Regions from separate parts of the Phyllobacterium sp. GQ127 genome, predicted to be linked through region 2. Evidence: riboswitches for the same ligand, from Rfam matches in the RefSeq annotation. Region 2 holds a riboswitch; each other region holds the start of a gene.
The links. A riboswitch is a leader RNA that binds a small molecule or an ion and turns the genes downstream of it on or off. The one in region 2 is predicted to bind thiamine pyrophosphate.

Region 1 (7,194 bases), on a different contig from region 2:
GATCGTAGCCGGGAGCAATGTCTGTCGTCAGCGGTCCAAGCGTGTAGAATGGTGCCTCTCCGCAAACAGCAAGCTGCTTGTCCATATTCTCTTTGATCTTGTGCATCGGCACATGACCGGGACCTTCGATCATAACCTGGCAATCTCTGGCCCAAGCGATCTGAGTCAGTTCACCCAATGTTTCAAGCTCAGCAAACTGCGCCGCGTCGTTTGCATCGGCTATTGAACCGGGTCGCAATCCGTCACCGAGTGAAAAACTGACATCATAAGCACGGCAAATATCGCAGATTTCCTCGAAATGCTCATAAAGAAAGCTTTCCCGGTGATGATGCAGGCACCACTTTGCCATGATTGAACCGCCTCGCGAGACGATGCCCGTGACACGATTAACCGTCAGTGGAATATAATGCAGTCGGACACCGGCATGAATAGTAAAGTAGTCGACGCCCTGCTCTGCCTGTTCGATCAGCGTATCTCTGTAAACTTCCCAAGTCAGATCTTCAGCGATACCGCCAACCTTCTCCAGCGCCTGATATAGCGGGACAGTTCCGATGGGAACCGGCGAATTACGGATAATCCACTCGCGAATATTGTGGATGTTGCGCCCGGTCGACAAGTCCATCACCGTATCGCCACCCCAGCGGATAGCCCAAACCATCTTTTCGACTTCCTCCTCCATCGACGATGTGACGGCGGAATTACCGATATTGGCATTGATCTTCACGAGGAAATTCCGACCTATGATCATAGGCTCAAGCTCAGGATGATTGATATTGGCAGGTATGATGGCCCGCCCCCTGGCGATTTCCTCCCGTACGAATTCCGATGTCACATGATCCGGTAACGATGCACCGAATGACTCGCCATCCCGAACCTGGTTCCGTGCGGCTTCCCGACCGAGATTCTCCCTTATGGCGACATATTCCATTTCAGGCGTAATAATTCCCGCGCGGGCGTAAGCAAGCTGCGTAATCGCTTTTCCGTCGTAAGCGCGGCGTGGCTGATATTGAACAGGAAATTCTCTTGTAAGCCGCTCGCCCGTGGCGAAGCCATTGTCAGCTGACTGGATTATTCGCCCCTTATAGGAATAGCTATCGGCCTGTTGACCGATTTTCCATGCCTCACGAACACGTGCGATCCCTTTATTGATATCGATACTTGCAGTTGCGTCAGTGTAGGGACCGGATGAATCGTAAACCGCAAGGTTTGGCTCACCAGCGGTGGGATGAACCGCAATTTCGCGCAAGGGAACGCGAATATCAGCATGTATCTGCCCTGGTTTATAAATCTTGATTGAGGCGGGAAGCGGCCCGGTTGAAACTTTCGGGGCCTCGGTAATTTTTGTTACAGCAGTCATCGTCAGGTTCCTTTGCGTTATTGCAGGAAACCCAGTTCTGAGCCGGAAGGATGAAAGAAGCCTCGCGAATCCAATCATGGATTCAGTGCGAATGCACTATGCGCGATAACCTTTGCACCGTCCCTACGCCAGTGTGAACTGGATCAGGTTCAACGGGTCACTGCGCTTGGCTATGCCTGAAGCAGTATCTCAGCCCCTTGTCGGGACTCCCCTGGTGAATGGCCTAAAGTGAACCGCCTGACGTATTGCTGTCAAGCGCTTCATAAAATTACGAAGCGCGAAGCGGTTTCAGAGCACCTGCCCATTTTGCAAGTTCAGTCAAAACCGTGCTGGCGCTGGTAGTTATCAGTTCATTTGGCGTGAACACGCCATCATCGTTGATAAACTGCTGGTACGAAGGAATGGGAACGCTTTCTGCAAGCGAAACCATACGGAGTGCCGAGATCAACCCTTTGACCGATTCGGTAGCACGCAAACCACCGGAAACACCGCCATAACTTACAAAGCTTACAGGTTTGTAGTTCCACTCATTCCATAAATAGACTAAGGCATTGATGAGCGAAGGTGGCGCGTTGTAGTCATATTCAGGCATTACAAAGATGTAAGCGTCGGCCGGCTCAATCGCCTCACTCCACTTCTTTGTATGCGGATGTTCGTATTTTTTCATGCGGGGATGATTCGGTTCGTCATAGACCGGCAACTTGAAATCAGCCAAATCGATAAGCACAGGGTCGAACTTGCCATCCTGCTTGGCGAATTCGTTGAACCACTTTGCTACAGCAGGACCACCACGCCCGGGCCGCGTGCTTGCGATTATAATATTGAGCTTGAGTGCCATAGGATCATATCTCCAAAACTGCGATAATCGATAAGTAAAGACATTGACCCATCGCACAAGAAGGCACTTTTTTGAAACTGCCCGGAATGTCTGCGCAGTCCCACAAAAACGAAACCCGCTATAGCGTTTTGGCCATGCGGGTTTGTCGTCACAATGAAGGGCGTTAAAGCCCGTCAGATATCAGCGATTATTATTATAGTCGTTACCTGCTGGCGCGCCAGGGCGTGCAACACGTTCTTTTTTCTTTGGTCCAGGCAACAAGCCTTCGCGTTGAGCCTGCTTGCGGGCGGCCTTGCGGGCGCGGCTAACGGCTTCTGCTTTTTCGCGAACACGACGTTCAGAAGGCTTTTCGAAAGCCTGACGGGCCTTCATTTCGCGAAATAGACCTTCGCGCTGCATCTTTTTCTTCAAGACCCGTAGGGCTTGTTCAACATTGTTATCACGGACGAGAACTTGCAATCGTTTTCCTTACCCATGCTTGCCTCGTCTTGCAGTACCAAAACTGGCCACAATCAGACAAGCGTTTGAAGAATTGCCACAACGGCAATCCGGAGAAGCGCGGACTTTATTCATTCCCGCGCCAAAAATCCAGTGCACCCAAGCAATTAAACTTGGATACGCAATCTTTAGATTGCAGCCGTGATGATGATTTCAACCTTATATTCCGGTGTTGCAAGCTTGGCTTCACCTGTCGCGCGTGCTGGAGCATTGGCCGGATCAACCCATGCATCCCATACTGCATTCATTTCGCCAAAGTCCTTCATGTCATCAAGCCAGATGATGGCCTGCAACAACTTCGACTTATCTGTACCTGCCTCTTTGAGCAAACGATCAACCGAGGCCAGGACGTCTTTAGTCTGTTCTGTTACGCTCTTGCCCGGACCACCTACCTGACCGGCCAGATAGACTGTATTACCATGGATCACGGCCTGGCTCATGCGAGGGCCTGCTTCAATACGACGAACGCTCATGAAAATCTCCTGTGGAAGGTTTCGGACAAGCCGAGGCTTGCTTGGTGCAAGAAAAAAGGGCCATACGGCCCTCGTTTCAGAAAAATGGTGGGCACAGTAGGGATCGAACCTACGACCCGCTGATTAAGAGTCAGCTGCTCTACCAACTGAGCTATGTGCCCGTCAGCCGCTTCCGCGACGACAGTGAGCGCTCTATAACGGGGCAAATCTTGCCTGTCCAGCCCTTCACCAAACTTTATCGCGCTGATCGGCAAGAAGATGAAATTTTCGTTCTCAGACAAACAACTTGCCCTCTGCCACCTTGATCGCCGCGCCACCGATTCGTGCGCTTATGATTGCCTTATCCTTAATATCGAGTTCTAGCTCAAGTTTCGACAGCCGGCCCATCTCATAGCCTTGTTCAATAGAAAATCGCTGTACGCCATCAAGCGGTTCATCGAACAAGTGAATTGCACCGGCAAACGCAGCTGTCGCTGAGCCGGTTGCAGGGTCTTCATAAGTTCCTTCGTCACTGACAAACATACGCGAATGAAAATCGTTCTCATGCCCTACGGTTTCACGGCAGTAAGCATAAACCGGCAATTGCCTATGGCCAATTCGGGGTGCTATCCGCTGCATTGCAGCCTGATCGATCCGTATTCGAGCAGCTGATGCAAGACCACGTATCGGCACAAGTAAAAATGGTACACCGGCATCCCAAATGCTGGGAACATGGTTTTCAAAACCAATCTCGTCGCGCTCTAACCGCAGTGCCCGCGCTATGGCAACCTTGTCGTAGTTGTAGTCTACCCGTTGCGGCAATTTAGGGAGGTCAAATTCCGCAAAAGCCCCGTGTTTTCCCAGTCTTACGCCGCACCGAACAGGTCCAACCTGCTCTTCCAAAATAATAAGCGCATCTTGATCGTTTTCAACTTCACCAAAACGATTTTGCGCAAGTGACACAGCTGTCCCAACCGTAGGATGCCCGGCGAACGGCATCTCATAATCCGGCGTAAAAATGCGAACCCATGCTGTATGAGCGGCGTTTTTCGCCGGCAGCACGAAAACTGTTTCCGACAGGTTGAACTCACGGGCGATACGCTGCATCGCCTCATCATCAAGGCCCTGCGAATCGTGAACGATTGCCAATGGATTCCCTTTCAGGACCTCGGAAGTAAAGACATCATATATTTCATAACGGCGGAAGGTCATGGGCGTTGCCCCTTTTTCAATTTGATGAAAAATAGACCAACCCTAAAGTGGCGCAAGTCAAACCTTGTAACGGTTACATTTGGCTGAAATGCCAGTCGCCGAACGCGCGGAATGTAACAGGTGTTGTATCGGTCATATCAGCCGATGAAGCCACTGCAACAACATCGTCGAGCTCCGAAATAAGTTCTGCAGCGATATGGCGACGTATGCGCGTCAACAATTCTTGGGAACACAAATCAAAATAATAGCGACGAAACAATGCAATGCTGCGATCCGCGGTAACGAGATAAATATTGCTGTCAAAGCCCTGAGCATCCGCTAAATCAATAGCAGTCTCCTCCAAAACCTCACGCCTCATATTCCCTTCAATATCAATAATTTCGTTGCGCACATCACCTTCATCAAAGGAACCGGCCGGAAAATAGACACGCCCTGCCGCCGCCGTTGAACTGGCCATTCGACCGGCGATCAGCTTATTGTCGTTAGAGACGATCACGCCTACTGCATAAACGTGCCAAGGCTTCAGTGATGTCCGATTCTTCTTCCAGTGCATCATCGTTTTGAAACGCGTGCGTTTATAGACCGCTTCGAAGGCATCACCGTTGACGTGAGCCTGCTCAGCCATAAAGAAATCGCCATTGAAAAGAGTAGGATTGGCTCTAATTTCCTCTTCCCAATTTGCCCCAATTTCAGACTTGTTTTCTAATTCATAGGTGAGCGAGCCACTTTCTATCCGTATCGCGGCATGTTTGAGCTCAATCACCGTCTTCTCGGGAGAGGCTTTCATTGTTCAAACCATGTCAAACGTAACTACGACAGGACAATGATCGCTGGCCTTGGGGCGATCCCAGCCAATACGAGGAAAACGTTCAAACTTTTGATCAGGTGGGAATACTGCCCGGAATGGCTGTCCTTGTCTGATGATGTCGGGAACAGCTTGCATGTTATTCTGCGCCAAGGACGGTGACGCCAAGATATAATCAAGCTGGCACAAGTGCCGTTCATTGGGTCCTCGCGTGTGATAAAGCGTCCAGCGATCCATTTCGGGGCGTCTTTCTACCAGATTTTCACAAAAGCCACCCTCAAGCAGGATGTTAAGACTGCTCTCTATCTCTTTAACCGGCTCGAACATGTACCCAACCAGCGTGTCCCCCTTGATAAGAACACGCTCTCGATAATCATTGAAATCACCACAGATGACCCAACTCTTATCAGCTGATCCCCCACTGCTGGCAAATTTGTCTTCGATGATACGGCGCACGGCCTTTGCCTCCGCAACTCGGACGGGCATGGAAGCAGCCCGCCCATCCATGCCGTTGCGAGGCGTGCCCATGGATTTGAAATGACTGACAAAAAGCGTCAACGGCTTTCCACCGATGCGCACGTCGATCTCTAGGCAGTCACGCTTGAATATTCGCTGGTAGGATTCGATACCCAATAACGCCAGGTCAGAGCTATAAATACCAAAATCATTATATGTGAGATGGGCATGACTCGTCATCGCAACAAATTCGATCGGTAAACCGTCACGTGTCTGATCTCGCATCAGGACAGCAACGTCGATGCCACGGCTGTCATTTCCTTCGACCATATATTTGTGGCGATAGCCCTCACCCACCATCTTGAACAAATAGCCGAATTCGAAAGCATTCAGCGCGCCGATATTGTCCACCTCCTGGAGGCAAAGAATGTCCGCGTGAGTTTCGGCGATCGCCAATGCGGTCAGCTGGCGTGTGTCATCGGCATAAGCAATAGCTCGAGCCTGTTCGAGTTGCCGGTATTGCGCCTCATCATCTATCTGAAAGAGCTGCAAGGCTCTGTCTTTGTTAAGATTATTTTTGAAACCGGAAAAGTCGAAGCGATTCATCAGATTTTCAACGTTGAAGGTAGCAATGCGAACTGACATGCAAATACTCTGGATTAAGATCAATGACGCTCTATGCGCTCATAGCCTACCCGCATTACCCCGTTGCTGCCAGTAGCGATTGGCATCACAAGCGCCTATATCAACCCTATGAATAACCGGAAGCTTGAAACAATGAAATTTCTTAAGATGGCGCTGGCTCTTCTGGTTTTAGAAATGGTCGGCCAGATGCCGACTGCTTTCGCGCGAGAAATCCAGACATATCGACCGGCTCCGCGAGGGCTTGATGTGGTGCCGCGATCCCCAACGATCCTGCGCAATAATAGTCCGTATCGGGATAGTCTGCGGGATTGTTCGACAGGAAACTGCTACAATGGACGAGCTAACCGACCGACCGGAAATAACGGTCCTACGCAGGCTGAGAAATGTCGCGCGGCCTATCAGTCCTATCGAGCTTTCGACAATACCTATAAGCCATATAACCGTCCGCGAGAACGATGCAATTTGTAATGTAAATTCAGTGGCTTCGCCGGATCTAAAGGCACAAAAAAGCCACCGGGTTTCGCCGGTGGCCTTTAAAATTGTGTTCTGATCTTCTTAGTTCTTTGCCTTATCGACCAGCTTGTTGCTACCGATCCAAGGCATCATGCCGCGCAGCTTCTCACCAACTTCTTCGATCTGGTGTTTGTCATTGTTGCGACGGATGGCCTTGAAGCGCGATGCGCCGGCCTTATACTCCTGCATCCAATCGGAAGTGAACTTGCCGGTCTGAATGTCGGTCAGAACGCGCTTCATCTCTGCTTTTGTCTCAGCCGTGATGATGCGTGGGCCGGATACATACTCACCCCACTCTGCAGTGTTCGAGATCGAATAATTCATGTTGGCGATACCGCCTTCATAGATCAAATCAACGATGAGCTTTACTTCGTGCAGGCACTCAAAATAGGCCATTTCAGGCGCATAGCCACCTTCA
Region 2 (7,194 bases):
TCCCTATACACGCGGGTTGATGAATTGCATGCCGCAGATCGGCACCGACCGGCATCCGCTGCCGGTCCTTGACCGCAAGCCGGAGTGGGCCGCATGAACAATCTGCAAGTGGCGGCTCTCAGCGTCGAAAATCTTGAAGTGAAGTATGATCGTTTTCGCGCATTGCGCGGCGTCAGTCTTGATGTCCAGCAGGGCGAGTCTTTTGGTCTGGTGGGCGAGAGCGGCTCGGGAAAGTCAACCTTGCTGCGAGCCGTCGCGGGACTTGCACCTGTTACCGGCGGCGCGATCACAGTCAATGGCAAGACGCTTGGTTCGTCGCGTACAAAAGCATTTTACCGTGAAGTGCAAATGGTGTTTCAGGACCCCTATGGCTCGCTGCATCCGCGCCAGACCGTGGATCGCCTGTTGCTGGAACCATTGGTCGTGCATGGCTTTGCCGATATCGAAAAACGTATCCTGCGCGCGCTTGATGAAGTGGGCCTTGGTTCAAGCTTTCGCTTTCGCTATTCGCATCAGCTTTCCGGCGGTCAACGCCAGCGTGTCGCCATTGCCCGTGCATTGATCCTGGAGCCTTCAATCCTGCTTCTTGATGAACCGACATCAGCCCTTGATGCTTCGGTACAAGCGGAAGTTCTCAACCTGCTGGAGCAGATAAGGCGGGATAGAAAGCTGACCTTCCTGATGGTCAGCCATGATCTGGCGGTGGTCACCCATATGTGCGACCGGCTGATGGTGATGCAGAATGGCGCAGAGGTGGAACGCCTGTCGGCGACAGACCTTGCCCGCCATGCAGTCAAGGAAGATTACACGCGCAATCTTCTTTTGGCGAGCGAGGGCTTTGTCCGGCCGGAAGCATCCATATAGAGCTGTAAGGTTCACCGGATTTTTACCATTGCTGAACATTCAGGCGCTCTTTACTGCCTGAATGCAGAATGGTGAAAATCTGAATGAATTTCATAAGCCGTCATTCACATGGCTGAATCAATGGTCTGCCCAGCGACTGGAGTGGGCCATGAAAAAAATAAGAAACTTTCTGAAAGACCGTAGTGGCGCGACAGCCGTCACATTTGCATTGTTGCTCGTACCTATGGTGGGAATGACCGGGCTTGCCGTGGATTATACCCGCGCAAGCGGCGATCGCTCACGATTGCAGGGCATTGCAGATTCCGCGGCATTGGCCGGAGCCTCCGTCTTTACGGGTGAAAACAAGGCTGCTGCCGAAGCAAGTGCACGCGCCTATCTGCGTGCTCATCTCGGCGCCGAGATGGATAAAATGCAGGTCGGCTTTGATACGAGCAATCAACGCGTGATTGTATCGCTCGCGGGCGAAACAAATACGCTTTTCATGAAGGTCCTAGCCAAGGAAAAAGTAGCTATAGGTGTGCTTGCGGAAGCATTGGCACCATTGAAACCGTCAAGCGCTGAAATCCAGATCGGAGCAGCGTATGGACATTGGGCTAAGAAAGTTTCTGTGATTGTCATTCGTCCTGGGACGACAAAAGAGGTCGTGCTGGGAACGGTAATATATGAAGCATCTGACCTCTCCGCTGAAGATGGTCGAGGCACTGGAAAAACGATAATAGACCCGGCTGACGGCAAGATCTTGCTCGGTGAATACAAAGAGTTCTTTCTTCGCATGGAGGTCAAAAAGAAGCCCTGCAATATCGGTAGATATGATTCCAATACCAGTAGCAGGTATGTTACATGCAGCCCGACAACGAATAGCGAATATAAAAACTATGATCTGAAGTTCACAACGAACGACCCCGCGCAATCAAAGTATCTTTTTGTAGGGGACACAGCGGACACGCTTAAGCAACTAGAAGATGGCGCAACGCTTGAGGAGTTGCTGGACTGCGATCAGCAATGGCATTTTCACGGATGGGAAGATGGAGGCGGTTGGGATAAGCAGGACTTCTTTTACAAGATCAAGGCCGCATGCAAGGCCGTTGACGGGGAATATGTCCGCCTGACGCGTTAAGCCAAATAACACCGGCGCATTGACTTCCATGATGCGCCGTCTCATCATGATTTCATTCCGAGGGGGGCATCGTACGATGCTGAGATGGCGCTGAGCCAAGACCCTTGAACCTGATCCGGATCATACCGGCGTAGGAACGGGAATTGAGCAATTATCGCGCTGGTTCGTCTTTCTTCGCACATATCCGGGTCTCCAGTTTTGAAAATGGAGTCCGTGACGTGCCAAAAGTAGATTACCGCCTGAATGCCATTGTCGATTTTGATGCTATTGGCCCTGATAAGGATTTGGGGGCTCTGGCTCTGGCTGCGGCGCGTGGTGGTGCAACAATTATCCAGTATCGTGACAAAAACTCCGCAACGCGTGACATGATTGATCGTGCACGGCAGATACACGCCGCGATCAAGGCGACAGGCGTTCCGCTGCTCGTCAATGACCGGATTGATGTTGCGCTTGCCGCTGGCGTTGAGGGTGTCCATGTGGGGCGCGAAGACATGGCGGTTGCCGATGTCCGACATCTGCTCGGGCCAAATGCGATTATCGGACTGACCGTCAAGAATGAGCCGGACGCGCAAGCAGCGATTGATGGCGATATTGACTATGCCTGTATTGGCGGACTGTTTGAAACACCCACTAAGGAAAACCTGCAACCGATCGGCTTTGACGGGTTCAAGCGCCTGGCTGCCATCATACGCAAGGCAAAACCGCATTTGCCTATAGGCGCTATCGCCGGTATTGGGCTGGAGCGCACGCCGCTTGCCATTGAAGCGGGTGCTGATGGTGTAGCGGTCATTTCTGCGATCTTCCGTCAGGACGATCCGCAAGGAGCGGCGCACGCATTGCGGTCGGCGGTGGATGAGGCATTGCAGGTAAGAGAGCCAGCATGACCGCAATAGCGCTGACTATTGCCGGGTCTGACAGCGGCGGCGGGGCAGGAATCCAGGCCGATTTGAAAACCTTCTCGGCGCTCGGTGTTTATGGAGCGAGTGTGCTCACCGCAATCACTGCGCAGAACACCCATGGTGTTACGGCCATTGAGAATCTTTCGCCCGATATCATCCGGGCTCAGATGGACGCGGTTCTTTCCGACCTTGAGGTGAATGCAATCAAGATTGGCATGGTCTCGACAGTATCAACCATAGAGACAATTGCGCAGGGGCTTGATCGCTGGCAGCGCAAAGCGGTGTTCGACCCTGTCATGGTTGCAACTGCGGGTGACCCTTTGCTGGAGCCGGCCGCAATCGACGCTCTGCGCCAGCTTCTCTTGCCGCGCGCGCTGCTGCTGACTCCCAATTTGCCGGAGGCGTCCTTGCTAACAAATATGCCGATTGCTGAAGATGAAGCCCAGATGGTGCGGCAGGCGGAAAAGCTGCTCGAACTTGGTCCCTCAGCCGTACTCATAAAGGGCGGACATGCCAAGGGGGATATGAGCACCGATATCCTGCTTGATGGGTCCGGAATGGAGCGATTTTCGACGCCGCGTATCAAGACAGTCAATGATCATGGTACTGGATGCACACTGGCGTCTGCCATTGCCGCTGGCCTGGCAAAAGGAATGGCTCTGCATGGTGCCGTTAGTGAAGCCAAGGACTATCTGACGGCTGCCATGGCGGCTGGCGAAATGCTCAAAGTCGGCAGCGGGCGTGGGCCGGTCCACCACTTCCATCGCTGGTGGGCGGCCTAGCAGCACCGGTGCAGTTTTGATTTCAGAGTGGAGCGGCGGTGCTGGCTGGTGTCGCGTTGCTCAAGCCTGTGGTTGCTCCACTGGTGGAGGCTGCCGAAGCAATGTCAGGCCGTTGCATCGGCAACGGGATCGCTGCCGGAAACGCCACAGCGGGTTCTTCTGAATAAGCGAGTTGCGCCGGCATGGCAGCCGGTGTTTCAGCGGGAGCCATCGCCGTCATCGTCGCGGGTGCAACAGGCGTGCTTGACGGTTTCAGGCCGGTCTCTTCCAGAAGGCCCTTTTTCTTGGCCTGATAATAATAGCCGCGAGCGTAAAGCCGCACGGCCTGATCAGGATTGTTATCGGCAACCTTGTAGGCGCCAGCAAGATACTTCACGCCAAATTTGAGATTTGTTTCTGCATCCAGCAAATCTTGCGCAGAGCCGGTGTGACCCATGCCGCGTGCTGTCGCGGGCAACATCTGCATCAGACCCCAATAGGGACCGTTGCGAGCCTGTGGATTACCGCGGCTTTCCCGATGCACAATGCGGCGAACGAGCGATTCAGGCACTTCGTAGGCAACCGAATATTTTGAAATCAAACTGTCGAGCGGCGTACCGTTATCTTTGAATTCAGGGGCGCTTTTCGTGCTTGTGGCAACGGTGACGGTGCTCTTGCTGTCCGTGGCCACATCGGAATTAGCGGGTGCTTCGGCCGCAGCAACACGCGGAGATTGTTCAGGAATTGGCAGTGATGCAGCCTCGGGCAGCTTGGGATCAGTCGTGGTGCAAGCGCCCAAAACCAAGGCGAAACTCAAGCAAGCAAATGTCCGAAGTGATCGTGTATCAGGCAGCATTTATCACCGGTTTGACGAAGCATCTCTTTTAACGATTGGTTTCTCATAGCGCGTTCGTTCGGTTTAGAGGCAATCACTTTCTGATACAAAATGTAACAATGCTCATGGGCGCCCTGTCAAGGTGAGACAAGTTGCGAAAACCTGCCCTGTTAAAACCGATCCGAACCAGCGGTTGACTCGCTCATATATATCAATGTATCAGTTATATATTGGTAAGGCCAGTTTACCAGTTGCCGGAAATGGGAAGCCGGGCGGGGAGGTTTAAATGTTCGCAGCCATTCAGTCACGCCGGCTTTACCGGCAGGTGGCAGACCAGATACGAAGCCAGATCGAACATGGTCAGCTTGGTGTCGGAGAGCGTTTGCCCGGTGAGCGTGAACTGGCGGAGGAACTTGGCGTTTCCCGTCCCACCATTCGTGAGGCTTTAATTGCCCTCGAGGTCGAGGGGCTCATCCATATTCGCATGGGATCAGGTGTTTACGTGGCGCGGTCGCCGCGGGAGAAACACCTGCGGATTCAGCCTGACGAGCTTGAAGGGCCGTTCGAGCTATTGCGGGCACGCGCGCTGATCGAGTGCGCTATTGCCGAAGAAGCCGCCCGCACAGTGACAACGAAACATATAGAAGCGATGGACGATGTGCTGACGCAAATGGCGCGCACATTCAACAACCCGCAGGTGTCGATTGCGCTCGATCGCACCTTCCACACGACCATTGCCGGCATCATGGAAAATTCCGCGCTCGACCGCGTTGTCGGAGAGTTATTCGACCAGCGCATGACGCCTTATTTCACCAGGCTGGCCAGTTATTTCGAGAGTGCGGCTTCATGGCGGGAGGCTTTTGAGGAGCACCGTGCAGTACGCGATGCCATAGCAGGTGGTGATCCCGCTCGTGCAAAATCTGCGATGCAATATCATCTGCATCAATCGCAGCTGAGATTTTCCAGAAGTTTCGACGAGGAGCTGGAAACGGAAAGAGACCAATCTGCAAAGATGTCTCGACAGAAATAACGCGAACTAAATTCAATAAGGGAGGAAATAACAATGAAATTCAAACTGGCTACACTTCTTGGTGCTGCTGCGGCGCTTGCCATTTCGGCAGTGGTTGCACAGGCGCAGACCACGCTGAAATGGGCGCACGTCTATGAGACGTCCGAACCATTCCATACGGAGTCCGTATGGGCGGCGGAAGAAATCGCCAAGCGCACCAATGGCCGTTACAAGATCGACGTGTTCCCTGCATCTCAGCTTGGTAAGGAAGCTGACATCAACCAGGGATTGAAGCTCGGTACAGTCGATATCATCATTTCGGGTTCAAGCTTTGCTGCCCGTGATTCCAAGCCGATCGGCGTTACCTATTTCCCCTATATCTTCCGCGATTCCGACCATCTGATCGCCTATACCAAAAGCGATGTCTTCAAGCGGCTTGCCGCTGGCTATGAGGAAAAGACCGGCAATCATATTGCATCGGTCAGCTATTATGGCACGCGTCACACTACCGCCAACAGGCCCATCGCCAAGTGTTCGGATATGGCCGGGTTGAAAATCCGTGTCCCGGACGTTCCAGCCTATCTGGCAATGCCGCGTGCCTGCGGCGCCAACACAACGCCAATCGCTTTTGCCGAAGTCTATCTGGCATTGCAGAACGGCACTGTCGAAGCTCAGGAAAATCCGCTGACGACGATTGAGGCCAAGAAGTTCTTCGAAGTTCAGAAGAACATCATTTTGACCGGCCATATTGTCGATCACCTGAATACCGTCATTTCCAAGCAGCTTTGGGCCAGCCTTAGCGACGAAGACAAGAAAATCTTCGGCGATGTGATGCAGGAAGCGGCTGAAAAGACCACCAAGATCATTGCGGGCAAGGAAAAGGAACTTGTTGCGAGTTTCAAGGAACGTGGCCTGTCAGTCACCGATGTCGACAAGGCAGACTTCGAAAAAACCGTTCTGGAGAAGGTGAAGTTCGAAGACTTCGGTTACGAAAAGTCCGACTGGGAAGCCATTCGCGCCATCAAGTAACCTATCAGTCTGGCCGGGTAGCCTTGGCTCCCGGCCTCATTTTCTGCCCTGAGGACGGAGACAGCCATGTCCAAGGAAGTTCATACACAGATCACAGCGGAAGAAATTGCCCATTCATTCGAGGATGCGGCGCCGGTTATTAACCTGCGCGAATACGCCGTAGAGGATTGGCTGACGCTCGTCGTCTTCTGGCTGATGACCGGCTGCGTTTTCTTGCAGTTTTTCACACGCTATGTCCTCAATGACAGCTATGCCTGGACTGAGGAAATCGCGATCAACTGCCTGATCGGCGTCGTATTTCTCGGATCCGTCATGTGTGTTCGCGTCTCCCGCCACATTCAGGTCGATGTGCTTTATCACTATGTGCCAGCCACCGTTGCGCGTGTCCTTGCGACCTTTGTCGATCTCGTGCGCATCGGCTTCTTCGTTTACGCTGTATGGTTGATGTGGCGCTATGTCGAGATTGTTGCCGACGAAATGATGGTGACAATCGATCTGCCCCGCAACATCGTTTTTTATGGGGTTCTCTTATCTTTCGTCCTGATGCTGCTTCGTTCCATTCAGGTTTTTATTGCCAATATCCGCCGTGGCTATTCCGTTCTGGAACGTCCCGAAGAATTCCAGAGCGTCGAGGGCTGATCAATGTTGCTGCTTGTTGGTTCATTTCTACTATTGATGAT
Region 3 (7,194 bases), on a different contig from region 2:
GGCAACGTGGCGCTGCTCGCCATTGACGATAACATTCTCTCCGCGCCCGTCGGTCAAATAGTCTGACAAGGTTTGTTCAAGATTTAGACTGTCCCGCCGCTGATCCAGCACCGCAATCTCAAGATTTGTTCCCAGTTTGACAAAGCCGCTATCCGGCTTGAGCAATCCTGTCAGCATGGAGAGGAGCGTCGTCTTACCCGCTCCATTCGGCCCGACAAATCCCACGCAATTTCCGCGTTGTATACGGGTGGAAAAATCATCCACGAGAATGCGGTCATCATAGCTCTTGGAAAGATGTTCCGCCTCGATAACAAGCTTGCCAGATTCCTTGGCATCGCTGGCCTTGAGAACCGCCTTGCCCTGCGCGCCACGATGGTTACGAAACTCGCTGCGCATGGATTGCAGGTCGCCGAGCCGACGCATGTTACGTTTGCGCCGTGCCGTAACGCCGTATCGTAACCAATGTTCCTCGCGTACAATCTGACGTCCAAGTTTGTGCAGGTCGCGCTCTTCTTCTTCCAGAACCTTGTCGCGCCACTCCTCGAACGAGCCAAACCCTTGATCGAGCCGTTTCGTAACGCCTCGATCAAGCCAGATGGTAGAACGGCTGACATTCTCCAGAAACCGCCGGTCATGCGATATTACCACGATGGCCGAGCGTATCTGGCGCAACTCACTTTCCAGCCATTCAATGGTTGTCAGGTCAAGATGGTTGGTCGGCTCGTCAAGCAGAAGGATATCCGGCTGCGGTGCAAGAACCTTTGCCAAAGCAGCACGACGTGTTTCTCCTCCCGAAAGATTTTCCGGCTTTTCCTCCCCCGTCAGTCCCAGATGCTCAAGCAGGTAACTGACACGGTAAAGATCATCTGCCGGTCCAAGTCCCGCTTCGACATAGGCCCGCACATTGGCAAATCCATCCATATCGGGTGCCTGAGCCAGATAGCGTACCGTGACAGCCGGATGTTTGAAGACTTCGCCGTCCGTTGGGACGACAAATCCGGCGGCGATTTTAAGCAGTGTCGATTTGCCCGAACCGTTGCGTCCTACAAGCGCAATGCGATCATTCTCGCTGACAGAGATGGCCGCATCGGTCAAAAGGGGCGTGCCACCGAAAGTCAGGGCAATTCTATCAAGGCGTAACAGTGGTGGAGCCATCAAACGTATCAATCCGGGAGTTCGAGCAGGTTTTGTCAGGGCTTGTCGATGAGAATATCTGTTCTGTCAAACGAAACAGGCCGGAAATTCCGGCCTGCTTGCGCTAAATCGATATTCTGTGATCAGTAATTGTCATCGCGGTATGGGTCGGAACTATACCGGCGCCGCTCAGACCGGTATCCATCATCATCCGGATATCGTCCATTTCCATAGGCACCTCCGCCATTGCCTTGGCAGGGAGCATTGTAAATCGATCCGTCAGGCCGCTGATAACGGCATAGATTCTCGTTTCCACCGCGCGGTGTCGTGGCTGTACCAACAGCCGCGCCAAGCAAAGCGCCACCCGCAGCACCGATCACCGTGCTTTTCGTATCACGCCCCAAAGCCTGTCCGGCCAGGGCACCAGCGCCAGCACCAATCAATGCACCCGTCCCGGCACGTTGATTTTGCTGGCTCGTCTCACATCCGGCGATCGTAAATGCCAGAAGTGCTGTGGCTGCTATGGCAGCAAAACGAATTTTCATAATAACCTCTCCATTTAAAAAGTGCGGGAAAATCCTGCTTCCTCAATACGGCAGAAGAAAGATCAACGGAACACGCGTCCGGTACGCACAAAAAAACAGGCCGGAAAACCGGCCTGTTTTTCGAAAACTATAACTGCTTAACGGCAAGGTGCGCGATAGCGCTCGCCGTAGCGATTTTCATATGTGCAGTAACGGCGTCCGCCGTCTGATGTTGCTGCGCCAACGACAACGCCTGATGCGCCGCCGATTGCCGCACCGGCCAAAGCACCACGACCACCACCGATAGCGCCACCTGCCAATGCACCAAGTGCTGCACCACCGACACCATATCCGGCTGTCCGCTGTTCACTCGTTGTACAACCAGCAACCGAGAATGCCAAAACTGCGGCAACTGCAACTGTAGATAAACTTTTCAACATGGAAGACCTCTCCCGTTTCTAAAACCAAACTTACCAGCTTGCGTCCCCAATGCTGTGCTGCACACATTACACTTTCCGCTTATATTGACAAGCGTCAGGCAACTGGCGGCGCTGCAATCAGGATTGCTTTGCCCGAATGGAGCGATACGTGGAGGGTTCCACATACGGCATTCGAGACAGTAAGCGATGAACCGAAAGAAAGTTCCACATTTTCAAGCGGCCAGCGTGCTCCATCGATAAAAAGTCCGTGTAATTGCGAAAATGCAACAATGCTGAACTGCGTCTTATCGACGAAATCGAAAGCATATTCACCGCCCACAAGTGGGTGGGCTTCTTCGCTTCCGCTGGTGAGGATGATCTTATGTCCCTGCGCCGCATGGGCGGTCGCCATCGTCAAATGCAGAAGCGTGTGATCGGTGCGCACTCCACCAAATGCACCGCAAAGTACAAGCTCGGTCGCCCCCAGTCGATATGCCTCGTTCAAGGCCAGTTCGCCATCGGTCATATCCTTTGCTGCCGGAAAAACCTGGCGCGGCACATGCGCATATTCTTTTTCCAGCTCGGGCGATGTCGAGTCGAAATCGCCTAGCCAAAGTTCAGGCGTGAGGCCCAGTGGTGCGGCATGGGCGATACCACCATCAGCCGCCAGAACCCTGGCTCCGGCTACCTGTTTCAAAAGGCGATCGGTGACATGGACGGAACCGCCCAAAAGAAGAACGAATTTGCTCATGACCCGCCCATAGCATGCGTCAAACGCTTCCACCAGACAGCTCTGCGTCCGATATCAAACGCTTGCAAGCGCGATAGCAATGCCCTGTCCAACGCCAATGCACATTGTCGCCAGAGCGAGTTTTCCCTCGCGCAATTGCAATTCAAGCGCTGCCGTTCCCGCAATGCGTGCTCCTGACATGCCCAGCGGATGCCCCAGGGCGATAGCGCCGCCATTCGGATTTACATGTTCCGCATCATCGGGAATTCCAAGATCGCGCAATGTTGCAAGTCCCTGCGAGGCAAAAGCTTCATTGAGTTCGATAATGTCAAAATCAGCTGGCGCCAATCCGAGGCGCGCGCAAAGCTTCTTCGTCGCAGGCGCTGGGCCAATTCCCATAATACGGGGTGCCACGCCCGCCGTCGCCCCGCCCAGGATGCGCGCGATGGGATTGAGGCCGTACTTTTTTACAGCCTCTTCGGAGGCAATGATGAGGGCTGCCGCGCCATCATTAACGCCGGAAGCATTTCCTGCCGTCACAGTTCCGCCGGATCGAAATGGCGTCGGCAATTTGGCTAGAGCCTCAATTGTCGTTTGGGGGCGCGGATGCTCGTCTTTATCAACGATAATGGGCTCGCCTTTTCTTTGCGCGATGCGAACCGGGGTAATTTCGCTGGCAAGCCGACCATTCTCCTGAGCCCGACCGGTTCGCTGCTGGGAGCGCACAGCAAAAGCATCCTGATCGGCGCGGGAGACAAGAAACTCTTCGGCAACATTTTCGGCGGTATCAGGCATGGAATCCACACCATATTGCTGCTGCATAAGTGGATTGATGAAGCGCCAGCCGATTGTCGTATCGTAAATTTCTGCATTGCGGGAAAAGGCGCTGTCTGCCTTGGGCAGCACAAAGGGCGCGCGTGACATGGACTCGACACCGCCAGCAATGGCAATGTCCATTTCACCGGCGCGAATGGCGCGTGCGGCTGTGATGATGGCATCCATGCCGGAACCGCATAGCCGGTTCATCGTGGTGCCGGGCACCTCCACGGGCAATCCCGCAAGCAGTGCCGACATGCGGGCGACATTGCGATTGTCTTCGCCAGACTGATTGGCGCATCCATAAATCACTTCATCGATTGCTGCCCAATCGACCGATTTATTACGCTCCATCAATGCCTTGATTGGAATAGCCCCAAGATCGTCCGCCCTAACTCCAGCCAGTGATCCACCAAAACGGCCAATGGGCGTCCGGATATAGTCGCAGATAAATACGTCACCCATCATGCTGCCTCATATGCTTTCTTCTTGCCTGTTGATTTGAGCCGGTCTGTTGCCGCTTCATCAATAGATAATTATTCGGCGGTTGATCGTCCCTGATCATTCATTCTACAGAACCGTACGCACATATCATTCTGGATAAAAGGGAGAGCAAGGTGCAATTTGCCGATATAAATGGTGTGACGCTGCATTATCAGCTGATTGGCGGACCAGCGTCAAAACCTGTGATCGTTTTTGCCAATTCTCTGGGCACTGACTTCCGCATCTGGCGCGATGTCATTATTCGCCTAGCGGGTGATTTTGCTATCGTCACCTATGATAAGCGCGGCCACGGGCTTTCGAGTGTCGGCACGTCTCCCTATTCTCTCGACGATCATGTCGGCGATCTGGCAGGTCTGCTGGATTTCCTCAATGTTAAAAATGCAATCATTTGCGGTCTTTCTGTCGGCGGACTGATTGCGCAGGGGCTTTATGCTTCCCGTCCCGATCTGGTTCGGGCACTGGTCTTGTGTGATACCGCGCACAAGATTGGCAATGCCGATTCCTGGAACGCACGTATTGCCGCGCTTGAGGAAAATGGTATTGAAAGCATCGCCGACACGATCCTCGAACGCTGGTTTACCCCGACATTTCATCGTGAAAGCAGCCCTGCCTTAACCGGCTACCGGAACATGCTGATCCGTCAACCATTGGCCGGATATGCCGGAACCTGCGCAGCAATTCGTGATGCAGACCTGACAGAAGACGCAGGCCGAATATCGGTTCCAACAATCTGTATTGTGGGAGATCAAGATGGCTCAACACCGCCGGACGTCGTGCTTTCAATGGCTAAATTGATTCCGGGCGCGCGCTACGAAGTCATCAAGGATGCCGGGCATATTCCCTGCGTGGAACAACCCGAAATGCTCGTCGCGATTATCAGTGCCTTTATCGATGAGTTCAAACTTGAGGGCAATCCTATTTTGAGCAACTCAACCCTCAACTAGCTCAGGATGACTCGCCGCGAGTGAGGTGGATAAGCTGCATTCGATATAGTGCGTGGTTCGACAAGCTCACCATGAGGGAAGTTTTGTGGGTTGCAGCGACAACTTGCAAGAGTTGCAATAGTTGCAAGAGTTGCAAGAGTTGGCGCCCTGCAATCAACCGACCTCCCTCATCCTGAGCTTGTCGAAGGGCGCATTTGGTTTGTGCAAATCAGACTTTCCAAAAATAATCTCGACAAACTTATCCAACAGTTCCCGCTCTGAACTATTCTGCTCCTGTCCTTCCCGCGGGGAACAGCTTCCGGAGCCGTTCGAAGTTTGGGGAAGGATGGGCGCCTCCGATGGCGGGTTACGGACCCGCCATCCGGGGACGTTCTGTCCAAGGGTTCCCCTGCCGTTACTAGGAACGGCGCGTGCTGGACGAGCACTTTAAGGGGCACAAGGCTAACGCATGGCGCGCCGCAAATGGCACTCCTTGGGTAGCCGAGGCCTCCCAAGCGGAACGGACAGAATGCAAAATCGCCGGACGGGCGGTCTTCGGATCGCTTTACCCACTACAAAGACGCGCTTCGATGACCGCCCGTCTTTCCCACCATCTCAATAGCCAGACGCAAAAGCGGGCGTGGCAAGGGGAAGGCATAACAAAAACAACCAGCTAGGCGATGGGCGCTTGCGTTGGCAGGACACAGTCACTAATCTGGCTTTGCTCTAACGGGGTGCCTGCATCAACAGGCTGAGAGACTGGAACCAATCCAGTCAACCCGCGGAACCTGATCCGGTTTGTACCGGCGGAGGGATTAGATGCGGCTTCACAAGCCGGCGCACCTATCCTTTTGAAATTCAACTTTAGGAGGCGCCTATGCAGCCACTCGAATTTATGAAATTTGCCCTTGTTTCCAGCGCATTGGCATTTGGCCTTTCCAGCCCAGCAAATGCGGATGGCAAGCTGACAGTCTACACCTATGAAAGCTTTACCTCTGAATGGGGGCCAGGGCCAAAAGTCAAAGAAGCCTTTGAGAAGCAATGCACCTGTACTGTTGACTTTGTAGCAGTCGCCGATGGCGTTGCGCTGCTTAACCGTCTGAAGCTTGAAGGCGCATCGACAAAGGCGGATATTGTTCTCGGTCTGGATACGAACCTGACTTTTGAAGCTCAGCAAACCGGACTTTTTGCGCCGCATGGCGTAGATACAACTGCTATCGACATTCCTGGCGGCTTCAAGGACAGCATTTTCGTTCCCTATGATTATGGCTACTTCGCTGTCATTTATGACACAGAGAAAGTCAAAGACGCACCGGTTAGTCTGAAGGATTTGGTTGATGGCGATCCGAAGCAGAAGATCGTTATTGAAGATCCTCGCACGTCTACACCGGGCCTTGGTCTCGTATTGTGGATGAAATCAGTTTACGGGGACAAGGCCAATGAAGCCTGGGCCAAACTCAAGGATCGCGTTTTAACCGTCACGCCCGGCTGGTCAGAAGCCTATGGGCTTTTTACCAAAGGTGAAGCGCCCATGGTGCTTTCCTATACTACGTCGCCCGCTTATCATCTGATCGCGGACAAAACCGATCGGTACAAGGCAGCATCCTTCGATGAAGGACATTACCTGCAGGTCGAGGTTGCAGCGCAAACTGTAAACGGAGCCAAGAACCCGCTTGCTGCGCAGTTTTTGACATTTGTTACCGGCACGGCATTTCAGGATACCATTCCCGAAAACAATTGGATGTATCCTGCAGCTAAAACCTCAAATCCGCTCAATCCAGCCTTTGACACATTGGTAAAGCCAGCAAAGACACTGACTTTCACATCTGAAGAAGTGGCGAAAAATCGCAAAGCCTGGATCGACGAGTGGCTTGAAGCCATGAGCAAGTAGCATAGATGGCCGCCTCTTCGATGAAACCCTTGGCGGGAGGCCTCGCTCTCGCCTTTCTGGGCATATTGGCGGGCGGCTCTCTCCTCAGTCTCGCCATTGAATCTTTCCGTGGAGGCACGGAGGGCTTTGCTACTTTTGACAGCTACATTTGGCGGATTGCACGCTTCACAATCCTTCAAGCGCTCCTTTCCATGGTGCTTTCTGTCGGCTTTGCCATCCCGCTTGCCCGTGCATTGCATGCGCAGCAGAGCTT

Region 1: another riboswitch for thiamine pyrophosphate. It lies ahead of thiC (phosphomethylpyrimidine synthase ThiC); the one in region 2 lies ahead of thiE (thiamine phosphate synthase).
Region 3: another riboswitch for thiamine pyrophosphate. It lies ahead of thiB (thiamine ABC transporter substrate binding subunit); the one in region 2 lies ahead of thiE (thiamine phosphate synthase).

Annotation. Positions count from the first base shown of each region.
Region 1 is NZ_JCAXDZ010000001.1:1,150,724-1,157,917, forward strand. It holds gene thiC (phosphomethylpyrimidine synthase ThiC) at 1-1,357, opposite strand, end outside; TPP riboswitch at 1,460-1,580, opposite strand; gene AC6CHM_RS05895 (NADPH-dependent FMN reductase) at 1,626-2,195, opposite strand; gene rpsU (30S ribosomal protein S21) at 2,376-2,654, opposite strand; gene AC6CHM_RS05905 (RidA family protein) at 2,822-3,166, opposite strand; tRNA gene AC6CHM_RS05910 (tRNA-Lys) at 3,252-3,327, opposite strand; gene AC6CHM_RS05915 (PhzF family phenazine biosynthesis protein) at 3,440-4,378, opposite strand; gene AC6CHM_RS05920 (NUDIX hydrolase) at 4,431-5,144, opposite strand; gene AC6CHM_RS05925 (endonuclease/exonuclease/phosphatase family protein) at 5,148-6,263, opposite strand; gene ilvC (ketol-acid reductoisomerase) at 6,819-7,194, opposite strand, start outside.
Region 2 is NZ_JCAXDZ010000002.1:22,109-29,302, forward strand. It holds gene AC6CHM_RS08320 (ABC transporter ATP-binding protein) at 1-97, shown strand, start outside; gene AC6CHM_RS08325 (ABC transporter ATP-binding protein) at 94-864, shown strand; gene AC6CHM_RS08330 (TadE/TadG family type IV pilus assembly protein) at 1,013-1,981, shown strand; TPP riboswitch at 2,032-2,135, shown strand; gene thiE (thiamine phosphate synthase) at 2,200-2,865, shown strand; gene thiD (bifunctional hydroxymethylpyrimidine kinase/phosphomethylpyrimidine kinase) at 2,862-3,662, shown strand; gene AC6CHM_RS08345 (transglycosylase SLT domain-containing protein) at 3,685-4,458, opposite strand; gene AC6CHM_RS08350 (FadR/GntR family transcriptional regulator) at 4,763-5,506, shown strand; gene AC6CHM_RS08355 (sialic acid TRAP transporter substrate-binding protein SiaP) at 5,540-6,514, shown strand; gene AC6CHM_RS08360 (TRAP transporter small permease) at 6,581-7,153, shown strand; gene AC6CHM_RS08365 (TRAP transporter large permease) at 7,157-7,194, shown strand, end outside.
Region 3 is NZ_JCAXDZ010000003.1:263,893-271,086, forward strand. It holds gene AC6CHM_RS13300 (ABC-F family ATP-binding cassette domain-containing protein) at 1-1,155, opposite strand, end outside; partial or broken gene AC6CHM_RS13305 (YMGG-like glycine zipper-containing protein) at 1,350-1,679, opposite strand; gene AC6CHM_RS13310 (YMGG-like glycine zipper-containing protein) at 1,817-2,098, opposite strand; gene AC6CHM_RS13315 (thiamine diphosphokinase) at 2,193-2,828, opposite strand; gene pcaF (3-oxoadipyl-CoA thiolase) at 2,883-4,088, opposite strand; gene pcaD (3-oxoadipate enol-lactonase) at 4,241-5,071, shown strand; TPP riboswitch at 5,771-5,882, shown strand; gene thiB (thiamine ABC transporter substrate binding subunit) at 5,928-6,941, shown strand; gene thiP (thiamine/thiamine pyrophosphate ABC transporter permease) at 6,947-7,194, shown strand, end outside.